Loktanella sp. M215: one gene and its partner. The protein of the gene in region 2 interacts with the protein of the main gene of each other region in a pairwise test. Links are inferred from orthologs where the notes say so. Each region holds a gene or a part of one and is shown on either strand. Other genes may lie near its edges. The genes, in order: ftsH and hflK.

Region 1 (6,607 bases), 160 kb from region 2 along the record:
GCGCTGCCAAGGGCAATCTGGATCAGCATGGGTCATCCTTTGCGGGTCGCGGCGACCTTAGCACCGGCGCACCGATCGGCCAGCCGTCTTGTGCAGCACCGCTGCCTGTCCTACATCGGGCGCATGGCCAGCAAATCCGACAACAAGAACTACAAGGTCGTCGCCGAAAACCGGCGCGCCCGTTATGATTTCGAGATCCAGGAGGATCTGGAGGTCGGCATCATCCTGCACGGATCAGAGGTCAAATCCCTCCGCGTGGGCCAGTCGAACATTGCCGACAGCTATGCCTCCGTGGACAACGGCGAACTCTGGCTGACCAACAGCTATATCGCGCCCTACGAACAGGCCATGTTCGGGCACGAGGCACGCGCCAAGCGCAAGCTGCTGGTGAAATCCCGCGAACTCGCCCGCCTGTGGAACGCGACCAAGCGCGAGGGCATGACCCTTGTCCCGCTGGTCATGTACTTCAACGACCGCGGGTTGGTGAAGCTGAAGATCGCCATCGCCAAGGGCAAGAAAAACCACGACAAGCGCGCCTCTGACGCGAAACGCGACTGGGCGCGGCAGAAACAGCGCATCCTCAAGACGCACGACTGATCGCCGGAACTTGTGCTGGACCAAGCGCTGCGCTAGGCAGGAGCCGATCCGCAGCAGAGGTGCGCCATGCCAGAAACGTCCGACGATCCGCACACGCTGGTCAGCACCGACTGGCTGGCCGCCCACCTGAACGATCCCGACCTGCGCCTGCTCGACGCCTCGTGGCACATGCCGGACGCGGGCCGCGACGGGCGCGCCGAATATAAAGACACCCATATCCCCGGTGCCCGCTTCTTTGACATCGACGAGATCAGCGACGCCCGGTCCGAACTGCCCCACATGGCCCCCGCGACCGAAAAATTCATGTCCCGCATGCGTGCCATGGGCGTGGGCGACGGCCATCAGGTCGTGGTCTACGACAGCACGGGCCTGTTTTCCGCCGCCCGCGTCTGGTGGCTGTTCCGCCTGATGGGCAAGCGCGACGTCGCGGTCCTCGACGGTGGCCTGAAAAAATGGCTGGCCGAGGGACGCGAGACCGAGGACATGCCCCCCGTCATCCGCGACCGCCACATGACCACCAGCCGCCAGAACCAGATGGTGCGCGACGTGACACAGGTGGCCCGCGCGGCCAAGCTCGGCGATCACACGATCCTCGACGCGCGCGGCCCGGGCCGCTTCACGGGCGCGGAAAAGGAACCCCGCGCCGGCCTGCGCAGCGGCCATATCCCCGGCGCGCGCAACGTGCATTACGCGACGCTGCTGAACGCCGACGGCACGATGAAACCCGTCCCCGCCCTGCAAAAGGTCTTTGCCGAGGCCGGTGCCGATCTGACCAGACCGGTCATCACCACCTGCGGGTCCGGCGTGACCGCGGCGATCATCAATCTGGCGCTGGAACGGATCGGCAATACCGACCACGCGCTTTACGACGGGTCATGGTCCGAATGGGGCATGTATCCCGACCTTCCCATTGCAACCGGCCCTGCCGACTGAACAGGCCCTAAGGAAACCCGCGATGTTCCAGACGCTCAAGGCGCAACCCGCCGACAAGATCCTGTCCCTGATGCAGACCTACAAGGCGGACCCCCGCGACGACAAGATCGACCTTGGCGTCGGCGTCTACAAGGACGCCAGCGGCAACACGCCGGTCATGCGCGCGGTGAAAGAGGCAGAACGCCGCCTCGTCGCCGACCAGACCACCAAGGCCTACGTGGGCTTGGCCGGTGATCCGGCCTTTGCCGACGCGATGATCGACCTGCTGCTGTCGGACACCCTGCCCCGCGACCGCATCGCCGCCATCGCGACCCCCGGTGGCACCGGTGCGATCCGTCAGGCGCTGGAAATGGTCAAGCTCGCCGCGCCCGAGGCGACCGTCTGGATCAGCAACCCGACCTGGCCGAACCACCCGTCGATCATCAAGTTCCTCCGCATGAAGGTCCGTGAATACCGCTACTTTGACGAGGCCACGCGCGGCGTCGATTTCGACGGCATGATCGCCGATCTGGGCACCGTGGCCGAGGGCGACGTCGTCCTGCTGCACGGCTGCTGTCACAACCCGACCGGCGCCAACCCGACGGCGGACCAGTGGGACACCATCATCAAGACCCTGCAGGACGCAAAGGCCGTGCCGCTGGTCGACGTGGCCTATCAGGGCTTTGGCGACGGGCTGGAAGAAGACGCCGCCGCCACCCGCAAGATCGCGAGCGCCTTCCCGAACCTGATGATCGCAGCGTCGTGTTCCAAGAACTTCGGCATCTACCGCGAGCGGACCGGCATCCTGATGGGCATCGCCCGCGACGAGGCCGAGGCAAAGCTGACGCAGGCCAACCTCAACTTCCTGAACCGTCAGAACTACTCCTTCCCGCCCGATCACGGTGCCCGTGTCGTCACCACGATCCTGACCGACCCCGCCCTGCGCGCCGACTGGGAGGCGGAACTGGAAGACACCCGCAACACCATGCTCGACCTGCGCCAACAGCTCGCGGACGAGCTGCGCCGTCTGTCCAACGACGACCGCTTCGATTTCATCGCGGACCACCGCGGCATGTTCAGCCGCCTCGGCACGACCGAAGACAAGGTCGAGACGCTGCGCGCCGACCACGGCATCTACATGGTCAGCGACAGCCGCATGAACATCGCCGGCCTGAACGCCCAGACCGTGCCGATTCTGGCGCAGGCCATCGTCGACGCCGGTATCTGACGAACCGGGCCCGCCCGACAGGCGGGTCCGCACCACCCCTTGTATGCGGCCCGACGCGCGGGCGTCGCGTTTGAATCCTCCTGCACATCCGCTCTAGAACGGATCATGAACAGTCATTCCTTTACATTTGGTGAACACCGCCTGACGGCCCTGCCGTCGGGCGCGCTCTGGTGGGCCGACCGCCGCCTGCTCTGCATCTCGGACATGCACCTGTGCAAGTCGGACCGGATCGCGCGCCGCTCCGGACAAATGCTGCCGCCCTACGAGACTCAGGAGACCCTCTCGAAACTGGCGCATGATATCGCCTTGATGGCACCAGAGACCGTTCTTTGCCTCGGCGACAGCTTCGACGACCTGATGGCCGCCGAAAGCCTCTCGCCCACCGACACGGACACCCTCGCCAGCCTGCAGGCCGGGCGCCGCTGGCTCTGGCTCGAAGGGAACCACGATCCGGGTCCGCTGACCTTTGGCGGGACCCACCTGGCCGTCCACACCGACGGCGGTCTGACGTTCCGCCACATCGCAAGCCACACCGCGCTGGAAATCTCGGGACATTACCACCCGAAACACGCCATCCCCGGCGCGGGCGGCGCGCGCGCCTGCTTCCTCACCGACGGCACCCGCCTGATCCTGCCCGCGTTTGGTGCCTATACCGGCGGCCTGCGGGCGACGGACCCCGTCCTCGCCCGCCTCTTCACCGGACAGACCGTGGCGATCCTGACAGGGCACCGCGCGCTCTGCGTGCCGCTCGCCCGGTCAACGTCCGCAGCGCCGTCGCGGCGCCTGCGCCACAGCAAGCAGTAGCGCCCCACCCGCCCCTCAGGGGACGGTGGGCGGGGCGCCTTCGGGCGTCAGCCCGAACAGCGTCGTCGACCGTCCCCGTCAGGGACGCCAGACCCGCTGTCCGGGTACATGCAACACCAGCGTATCGCCCAGCCGCAGCGTGCCCGGGCGCTCGACCCAGGCGGTGACACCGCGCCGCCCGGCGGCCGCCGCCTTGAAGGCCTTGCCGTGTCCCGGTCGCGCCGCCTCGATCGTTCTGGCCACCAAAGTGCAAGGCTGGTTCAGCATGTCGACGCAAAGCGTCACACCGTCCGGCCCCTGCAGCCGCGACGACGGCGGCAGATGGGTGAAATCACCGATCCCGCTCACCACGACAGACGCACCAAGCCACGCCGGATCGACCGCCTCCAGCCCCAGCTTGTCGGCGATCACCGCAAGCTCCTCCGCGCTCACGATGCTGACCTGCCGCACGTTCCGGATCTCGGTCCCCTTGGGATACTGCGTCGTCACACGGCTGCAGGACGCCCGCGTCAGACCCGCATGCACCTCGCCGGTCATGCCGTCGAACCCCAGCGCCATCGCAGCCAGCGGCTCGCCTGCGATCTCGGGCGCATCCCGGTGCGGCACGCGACCCAGCCATGTCACGCGCCCCAGATACTCCGTCTTTTCCAGCGCCGGCATGACATCACTCCCAAATGCAAAAGGCCCCGTGCTTTGCAGCACGGGGCCCTTGATTAATCAACCCGGATCAGGCGGTCGGTTCCGGCTCCATCCCGCCGTCCGCCTTCGGCTGCTTGCGCGTCTTGGGCACTGAGGGGATCGCGTTCCCGCCAGACGGCGGCGTGTCGTCCAGATCCTCGCCCCGCTTCAGCGCCTCGCCGGCGATGACGCGCGTGATCTCGTTGCCGGTCAGCGTCTCGTATTCCAGCAGGCCCTGCGCCAGGCGCTCCAGATCGTCGCGCTTCTCGGTCAGGATGCGCATCGCGGTGTCATAGCCTTCCTGCACCAGCGATTTCACCTTGTCGTCGATGATCTTCTGGGTATCCGCCGAATGGTTCGTGCCGCCACCGTAGTTCCCCAGATAGGAGTTCTGCTCGTTGGCGTAATCCACGAAACCCAGCTCTTCGGCATAGCCGAACTGCGTGACCATCGCACGGGCGATCTTCGACACCTGCTGGATGTCAGACGATGCACCCGAGGTCACCTGATCCTTGCCGAACACCAGCTCCTCGGCCACACGGCCGCCCATCGCCATGGCGATCTTGGAGGTATACTTCGTGTAGCTCACCGACAACTGGTCCCGCTCCGGCAAGCTCAACACCAGACCCAGCGCACGGCCGCGCGGAATGATCGTCGCCTTGTGGATCGGGTCGTGCTGCGGCACGTTCAGGCCGACGACGGCGTGACCGGCTTCATGGTAGGCAGTCAGCTTCTTCTCGTCTTCGGTCATCACCATGCTGCGACGCTCCGCGCCCATCATGACCTTGTCTTTGGCCGATTCGAAGTCGATCATCGTCACGAACCGGCGTCCCACGCGGGCCGCCATCAGCGCGCTTTCGTTCACGAGGTTCGCAAGGTCAGCACCGGAGAAACCAGGTGTTCCGCGCGCGATGATGCGCAGGTCCACATCGGGACCCAGCGGCACCTTGCGCGCATGGACGCCAAGGATCTTCTCGCGGCCCTTGATGTCGGGATTCGGCACCGTGACCTGCCGGTCGAAACGACCGGGGCGCAGCAGCGCGGGGTCCAGCACGTCGGGCCGGTTGGTGGCCGCGATGATGATGATGCCCTCGTTCGCTTCGAAACCGTCCATCTCGACCAAGAGCTGGTTCAACGTCTGCTCGCGCTCGTCGTTGCCGCCACCGTAACCGGCACCACGGGACCGGCCCACGGCGTCGATTTCGTCGATGAAGACGATGCAGGGCGCGTTCTTCTTCGCCTGCTCGAACATGTCGCGCACCCGGCTGGCACCGACACCCACGAACATCTCGACAAAGTCGGAACCCGAGATCGTGAAGAACGGCACACCCGCCTCGCCCGCAATGGCGCGGGCCAGCAGCGTCTTACCGGTGCCCGGAGGGCCAACCAGCAGCGCACCCTTGGGGATCTTGCCACCCAGCCGGCTGAACTTCTGCGGGTTGCGCAGGAATTCGACGATCTCTTCCAGCTCGTCCTTCGCCTCGTCGATGCCCGCGACCTCGTCAAAGGTCACACGACCGTGCTTTTCGGTCAAAAGCTTTGCCTTGGACTTGCCAAAGCCCATCGCACCGCCTTTGCCGCCGCCCTGCATCCGGTTCATGAAGAACACCCAGACACCGATCAGCAGCACGAAGGGCAGCAGGCCGATCAGAAAGCTCGACAGCGGCGATTGTTCCTGGCTTTTCGCGGTGACGGGAATGTCGCGCGCGATCAGCAGGTTGGTGACTTCCGCATCCGCCGGCTTGATCGCGACATAGTCGCGACCGTCGGTGCCGCGATAGCGAACCTGCTCGCCATCCAGCGTGACGCTGCTGACCGAGTCGCTTTCAACGGCACTCACGAATTCGGAATAACTTTTGGAATTGCTCATCCCCGCATTGGTGCCGCCACTGAACAGATTGAACAGCGTCAGAACCAGCAGGAACAGGACGACCCAAAAGACGATGTTACGCGCGTTGCCCAATGGAAGGCTCCTTTGACATCGGAAATTACCGGCCGTCTACTAACAGACCGTTTATTGTCATGCAAAATAGACATTCCCGCGCGATCTTCAATGCGCAAGCAGCCGGTTCGGCAACTCTCCTCCCGGGGGATGGTGTTCCAGCACGTATCGGGGTCCGAACCGCAGCGGCTGACAGGCGACCAGACGGTCGCCGTCCCAGACCCCCGGCAGGCCCGCCAGTACCAGACGCGGCGCGCGCGGCGCGGGCTTTGCGGCGATCTGCGCCAGCCCCGCCTCGCCCAGCGCGCCCACGCTCAACCCTTTGATGTTGGGTCCGAAAACCCGCCACCGGCCGTCCCACAGGGGCTGGCTTTCGCCCACGGCGATCCGCCCCGCCACCCGTGCAGGCTCCCGCGCGATCCAGACGCGATCGCCGCGCGGCACCA
Region 2 (6,703 bases):
CAACGCGCCCTGCTGATCCGGCGCAGCTATAGTGGGCCGATCACGGGCCGATACGACGAGGCGACGAGTCTTGCGGTTCAGATGTTCCAGCGTGCAGAGGGCATCGACAGTCCGCTGCTGGGTGTCGCGGCTGCACGGACTCTTGGCATTCTGGCCGTGCCGCGCGGCTGACACGACAACGCCGCCCCCGCAGGGACGGCGTGTGTGATGATCGCGACGGATCAGTTCTGATCCGTGCTGCCATCCGGTTCGGCCGGACCTGCGTCACCCGCATCGCCCAGCGCCAGCGCGAGGAACCGCGGATTGCCGTCGCGCCGCACCAGCAGCAGCAAGGAGGTCTGACCCGCCTCGGCCGCATTGTCGATTCGCGCCTGCAACTCTTCCGGCGTGGTGACGGGCTCCTGACCCGCATCGGTGATCAGGTCGCCTTCTGCCAGACCCTTGGCACCGGCGTCGGACGCCGGATCGACGGCGGTTATGACCAGACCGGCCCGGTCGTCCAGACCGTATTGCTCTGCCAGATCAGGCGTGACCGGAGAGACGGTCAGTCCCAGCATCTCCTGCGTGGCGTCCTCTGGTGCCGGGCCCGTATCAGAGGCCGGGAAGGCCGTGGCCTCGTCGGTCTCGCGGCGGCCCAAGGTCACATCGATCATGGTCTCGTCACCGTTGCGCAGGACCTGCATCGGGATCTTGGCGCCGACGGCAGAGTTGCCGACCATCCGCACCAGTTCGCGCGTGTCGGTGACTTCGGTGCCGTCGTAGGACAGGATCACGTCGCCAGACAGCAGGCCCGCATCCTCTGCCGGGCCGGGGGGGACGTCGGTAATCAACGCGCCGCGCGCGCTGTCCAGACCGTCGATGGCGCTGACCATGTCCGGCGTCACGTCCTGAATGCGCACGCCCAGCCAGCCGCGGCGGGTTTCCCCGAACTCGCGCAACTGATCGACGACGTTCGACACGACCGCGGACGACATGGCGAAACCGATGCCGATCGACCCGCCGTTCGGCGACAGGATCGCGGTGTTCACGCCGATGACTTCGCCGTCCATGTTGAACAGCGGCCCGCCAGAGTTGCCGCGGTTGATTGCGGCGTCGGTCTGGATGTAATCGTCATAGGTGCCCGACAGCGCCCGGTTGCGCGCCGACACGATGCCCGCACTGACCGAGAATCCTTGCCCCAGCGGGTTGCCCATCGCCAGCACCCAGTCGCCGACGCGCGCGCCGGTGGCGTTACTGTTGCCGAATTCCACGAATTGCAGCGGGCTGTCGTATTCGACCTTCAGCAGCGCGATATCCGTGTTGGTATCCGTGCCGACCAGCGTCGCCGGCAGTTGTTCCGCCGGTTGGCCGTCGCCCGGAAAGAACTCGATCTCGATCTCGTCGGCGCCTTCGATGACGTGGTTGTTCGTCACGATATAGCCGTCAGCCGAGATCACGAAGCCGGAGCCCAGCGCACTCGACCGGCGCGGCTGGCCACCGGGGCCGTTCTGCAGGTCGTTGAAGAAATCCTCGAACGGAGAGCCATCGGGCACGATGCCCTGCGGCCCTTCGCGACCCGCCACAGTCGTCGAGGTCGTGATGTTCACCACCGAAGGGCTGACCTGTGCGGCAAGATCGGCAAAGGTCAGCGGACGGCCGGCGACGGCCCCGGGCAGGGCCTGTGTCGTATCTGCGGTCGTCGTCTCGGGGTTGACCTGCGCGTGACCCGGCAGGGCCTGCGCCAGCACAAGCGCTGTCGTCAGCGCCAGACCGGTCAGGATGGGGCGGGGATCGGCGCGATGTTGGACTTTTGCCTGTGACCTCACGGGGCGGACTCCTTGGATGATTGACGCGTTGGCGCTGCTTTGACCTGAACCTAGGCTGCAAAACCGGCAACGCAAAGTCTGAATGCAGAAGCTGAACGGAACGTGACCTTTTGCCTCGAAACAGGCGGGATCATGCCCCGTCAACGGAAAGGGCCGGCGCGAACGCCGGCCCTTTTTATGATGTACGACCGATCAGGGATCAGTTCACGGGGGCCGGCGCGCCTGCATCGGCAGGTGCCGGTTCGGCCGCCGCCTCTGTGTCAGCGGGCGCCGCTGGGGCAGCAGGCGCGGCAGAGGCTTCCGGTGCAGCCGCAGGGGCGGGTGTCGCCGCCGGTGCGGCCGGGGCGGACGCCGCCGCCGCTCTGGCCTGATTGGCGGTCTGTCCCTGATCGGACTGCAGATAGTTGAAGAACTCTGAATCTGGGCTCAGCACCATCGACGACCGGCCCTGTGCGGCGAACCGCTCGTACGCCGTCATCGACCGGTAGAAGGCAAAGAACTCCGGGTCAGCGCCAAAGGCTTCGGCGAAGATGCCGTTACGCTCGGCGTCCGCCTCACCGCGGGTGATGTCGGCCTGACGCTGGGCGTCAGAGGTCAGCTCCACCACGGTGCGGTCGGCGGCGGCACGGGTCCGCTGGGCGGCCTCGTTACCGCGCGCAACCTCGTCTGCGGCCTCGCGGTCACGTTCCGCGATCATCCGCTCGTAGGTCGCATTCAGGTTTTCCGGCGGCAGGTCCGTGCGCTTCAGCCGCACGTCGATGACCTCCAGCCCCAGTCCCCGCGCTTCGGAGATGGCGTTGTTGCGGATGCGCAGCATCAGCGCCGCACGGTCCGTCGACAGGATGTCGTTGGACGCCACGGTGCCCAGCACGTTGCGGGTCGTGTCGCGCAGGATGCCGTCCAGACGACGGGCCGCGACTTCTTCGCCACCCGCACCGACAGCCTGCCGGAACTGGCGCACATCAACGATCCGGTAGCGGGCGAAGGCGTCGACAACCAGACGACGATCATCCGACGGCGTGACCTCCAGCGGGTCAAGGTCGCGCGACAGGATCCGGTCGTCGTAGGTCACGACGTTCTGGATGAACGGGATCTTGAACCCAAGGCCCGGCTCTTCCTTCACCTTCACGATCTGGCCGAATTGCAGGACCAGCGCCTTTTCACGCTCGTCCACGATGAAGACCGAGGAGATGGCGATCACAATGACGACCAGCAGAGCCGGCAGCAGATAAATGGATTTCCGCATCAGTTCGTCCCTCCGTTCGCAGGTGCCGCAGCCGGCGCATTGCGCTGGGTGTTTCCGCCCAGCTGGTTCAGCGGCAGATAGGGCACGACGCCCTGCCCGCCCTGGCTTTCGTCAAGCAGGATGATGTCCAACTCTCCCAGCACTTTTTCCATGGTTTCCAGATAAAGCCGCTTGCGCGTCACATCCGGTGCCTTCGCGTATTCCGTCAACACGGCAGAGAAGCGGCTCGCCTCACCGGCAGCCTCGTTCACGACCTGCGCGCGGTAGCCTTCGGCCTGCTCGATGGTCTGGGCAGCCTGACCGCGGGCTTCGGCTTCGACCCGGTTGGCATAGGCATCGGCGACGTTCTGCAACCGGTCACGCTCCTGCTCGGCGTCCTGCACCTTGCGGAAGGACGCGATAACGGGCTCTGGCGGGTCGGCCTTGTCGAAGTTCACACGCACGATGTTCACACCGGATTCGTAGCTGTCCAGCGTGCTCTGGATCTCGCTCTTCAGACGCTCTGCGATCGAACCGCGGTCGCGGTTCAGGATCGGCGCCAGCTGGCTTTGGGCGATGATCTCGCGCATCACGGATTCCGACACAGCCTCGATCGTCTGTTCGGGATCGGCGAGGTTGAACAGGAATTTCTGCGGATCGTTGATGTTCCAGACCACCTGAAAATCGATGTCCACGATATTCTCGTCACCCGTCAGCATCAGCCCCGCGTCCATGCCCGACCGGCTGGTGCCGATGTCGATGGACCGTTCGGACGTGACCGGCATCACTTCGCGCGTCACGAAAGGCCAGGGTGCGAAATTCAGGCCCGGCCCGTTGGTGGACATGTAGTCGCCCAGCAGCAGTTCGACCGATTGTTCCTCGGGCTTGACCGTATAGACCGACGCCACGACCCAGGCCACGACGACCGCCAGCACGCCAAGACCCACGGTCCCGCGCGTCAGGCGCGGACCACCGCCGCCGCCCGTGCCGTTCGATCCGGTCCCGCCACCGCGACCGCCCATCAGGACGCGCAGCTGTTCGCGGCCCCGGTTCATCAACTCGTCGATTTCGGGAATCTGAGGCCCCTCGCCCGGTCGGCGGGGTGGCCGTGGTGGCGGTGTCTTGCCGCCGTTCTTGTCACCCCGGTTGTCGTCGCCGCCGCCCCCCCAGGGGCCCCCGTTGTTGCCTGCCATCGTGTGTCAGTCTTCCTTGATGTTACGATCCTGTTCGGACCCGTTCATATGCAGATCGGGACACCGCCCCGAAAATTCAAGTTGTGCGCACCGGCTTGCGCATCGTGACCAGCTCTTCGGCCATGGTGGGATGGACCGCACAGGTGCGGTCGAAATCCTCTTTCGTCGCACCCATCTTGATCGCGATGGCCGCCATCTGGATCATCTCGCCCGCATGGTCCGCGACGATGTGACACCCCAGAACCTTGCGGGTCTCGGTGCTGACGATCAGCTTCATCAGCACACGCTGCGGCGTATCGAGGAAGGCCGTCTGCATCGGGCGGAATGCGGTGGAATAGATCTCGACACTCTCGCCCCGGCTGGTGGCATCGTCTTCCGTCTCTCCCACGGTGCCAAGTTCCGGCTGTGTAAAGACGGCGCTGGCAATCAGCGCGTGATCCACCGGCGTCGGGTTTCCCTTGAAGACGGTCTCGACAAAGGCCATCCCCTCGCGGATCGCCACGGGCGTCAGCTGAACCCGGTCGGTCACGTCGCCGATGGCATAGATCGAGGGCACGTTGGTCTGGCTGAACTCATCGACCACGATTTCCTTGTGTCGGCCAAGGTCCACGCCTGCGGCATCAAGACCAAGGTTGTCGGTGTTGGGCGCGCGGCCCGTGGCGAACAGGACGTAATCGAAGACCTTTTCGTCGCCATTCGTGGCCCGCGTCCAGATCGGACCGGCGGCGCGCCCATCGGTAAAGCTCTTGGGGTTGCTGGCCAAGGCATTCGTCTCGCCGGCCGGCGCGCCCATCGTCGCGGCAGGCTCTGCACCGGCGGCGGCGTCGGACCCTGTAGGCATCGGCCCGCGCGGGGCCTCGCCTGCAGGGCAAAGCTCTGTCACGGTTGTGCCCGTGTGCAGGTCGATCCCCCGGTGACGCATGGATTCCGCCAGCAAGCCGCGCGCCTCGTCGTCGAAACCTTTCAGGATCTGGGCGCCCCGATGATAGACCGTCACCTTCACGCCCAGCCCCGCCATGATGCAGGCAAATTCGCAGGCGATGTAGCCCCCACCGATAATCAGCAGCGTCTCAGGCAGCTTTTCCAACAGGAACATATCGTTGGACACGATCCCCAGATCGCAGTTTTCCATCTCGGGCCGGGTCGGGTGGCCGCCGGTCGCGATCAGGATGTGCTTGGCGGTCACGGTCTTGCCGTCACCAACCTGCACCGTATGCGCATCCTGCAGGACGGCGCGGCAGTCGTGGATATCCACGCCAGAGCCATCGAGCAGGTTGCGATAGACCTGTTCAAGCCGGTCCAGTTCCTTATGCAACTTTGTGCGGAACCGGTTCCAGTCGAAATCGCCCAGCGTCGCGTCCCAGCCATAGCCCTGCGCCTCTTCTACACGCTCGGCATAGCTTGACGCGTAGACCATCAGCTTCTTAGGCACGCAGCCCCGGATGACACAGGTGCCGCCCATGCGGCTTTCCTCGGCCAGACCGACCTTGGCGCCCGTCTCGGCTGCCATGCGCGCGGCCCGCACGCCGCCGGACCCGCCACCGATGACAAAAAGATCGTAGTCGAAAGACATCAAAAGGCCCCGTTGCAGCAAAATCCTGCGGCAACCTAGCCGCAACGGATCGGAAAGGCCAACGCCCCTTGCACAAACGTGACGGCTGCGGATCAGCCTTTCAGAAACGGGATCGGCAGCCCCGCGACATCGGCCAGCAGGACGAAATTCAACGTCAGCACCACGGCCGAGGCCGCAATGGCCAGCGTGCGCAACACCGGTCCGGTCACGAAATCCCCCATGACACTGCGGCGCGAGGTGAAGATGATCAGCGCGATCATCGGGATCGGCAGGGCGATGGACAGCACGACCTGACTTGCCACCAGCGCAGAGGTGACATTGACCCCCATCGCGACCACGATGAAGGCCGGCGCCATGGTGACGATCCGCCGCACCAGCAGCGGGATGTTCATGCGGATGAAGCCCTGCATGATCATCTGCCCCGCCATGGTCCCGACGACACTGGACGAGACGCCGGACGCGATCAGGCTGATCAAGAAGGCCGCCGCGGCAGCGCCGCCCAGCAGCGGCGTCAGCGTGTGATAGGCGGTCTCGATCTCGGCCACTTCGGGGTTGCCCGCGTGAAAGGCCGATGCCGCCATCATTACCATCGCGATGTTGATCATGCCCGCGACGGCAAGGGCCACCACGACCTCGATATTGGAAAAGCGCAGCACCTTGGCGCGTTCGACGTCGTTGTGGATCTTGACCCGCTGCTGCGTCAGGCCGGAATGCAGATAGATCGCATGCGGCATGACCGTCGCCCCGATGATTCCGACAGAGATCGTCAGCGCCGCAAGATCCGGCATCTGCGGCAACACGGCCCCCCGCGCCGCCTCGCCCCAGGCAATCGGCGCGATCAGAAGCTCGGCCAGATAGCACAGGCCGATCACGCCCACGAGCGTGCCCACCAGCAGTTCCATCGGGC

The links.
Region 1: the proteins of hflK (region 2) and ftsH interact in binary tests that used the Escherichia coli proteins (3 or more experiments, as listed by UniProt). The link is inferred for Loktanella sp. M215 from one-to-one orthologs.

The regions. Positions count from the first base shown.
Region 1 is NZ_WMEA01000001.1:44,934-51,540, forward strand. What follows is about bases 3,726-6,607. They hold ftsH (ATP-dependent zinc metalloprotease FtsH), read right to left. Parts: upstream 6,183-6,607; coding sequence 4,269-6,182; downstream 3,726-4,268. Other genes in these bases: GLR48_RS00260 (MOSC domain-containing protein), read right to left, coding at 3,726-4,201; tilS (tRNA lysidine(34) synthetase TilS), read right to left, coding at 6,270-6,607. Also shown: GLR48_RS00235 (ion channel), read right to left, coding at 1-29; SsrA-binding protein SmpB, read left to right, coding at 124-597; sseA (3-mercaptopyruvate sulfurtransferase), read left to right, coding at 664-1,530; GLR48_RS00250 (amino acid aminotransferase), read left to right, coding at 1,553-2,737; ligase-associated DNA damage response endonuclease PdeM, read left to right, coding at 2,843-3,541; more of GLR48_RS00260, read right to left, coding at 3,620-3,725. UniProt on the Escherichia coli protein: Acts as a processive, ATP-dependent zinc metallopeptidase for both cytoplasmic and membrane proteins. Plays a role in the quality control of integral membrane proteins.
Region 2 is NZ_WMEA01000001.1:203,302-210,004, forward strand. The notes cover bases 2,138-5,115. They hold hflK (FtsH protease activity modulator HflK), read right to left. Parts: upstream 4,224-5,115; coding sequence 3,051-4,223; downstream 2,138-3,050. Other genes in these bases: hflC (protease modulator HflC), read right to left, coding at 2,138-3,051; GLR48_RS01005 (FAD-dependent oxidoreductase), read right to left, coding at 4,300-5,115. In the rest of the region: GLR48_RS00985 (peptidoglycan-binding domain-containing protein), read left to right, coding at 1-171; GLR48_RS00990 (Do family serine endopeptidase), read right to left, coding at 222-1,805; more of hflC, read right to left, coding at 2,005-2,137; more of GLR48_RS01005, read right to left, coding at 5,116-5,796; GLR48_RS01010 (Nramp family divalent metal transporter), read right to left, coding at 5,889-6,703.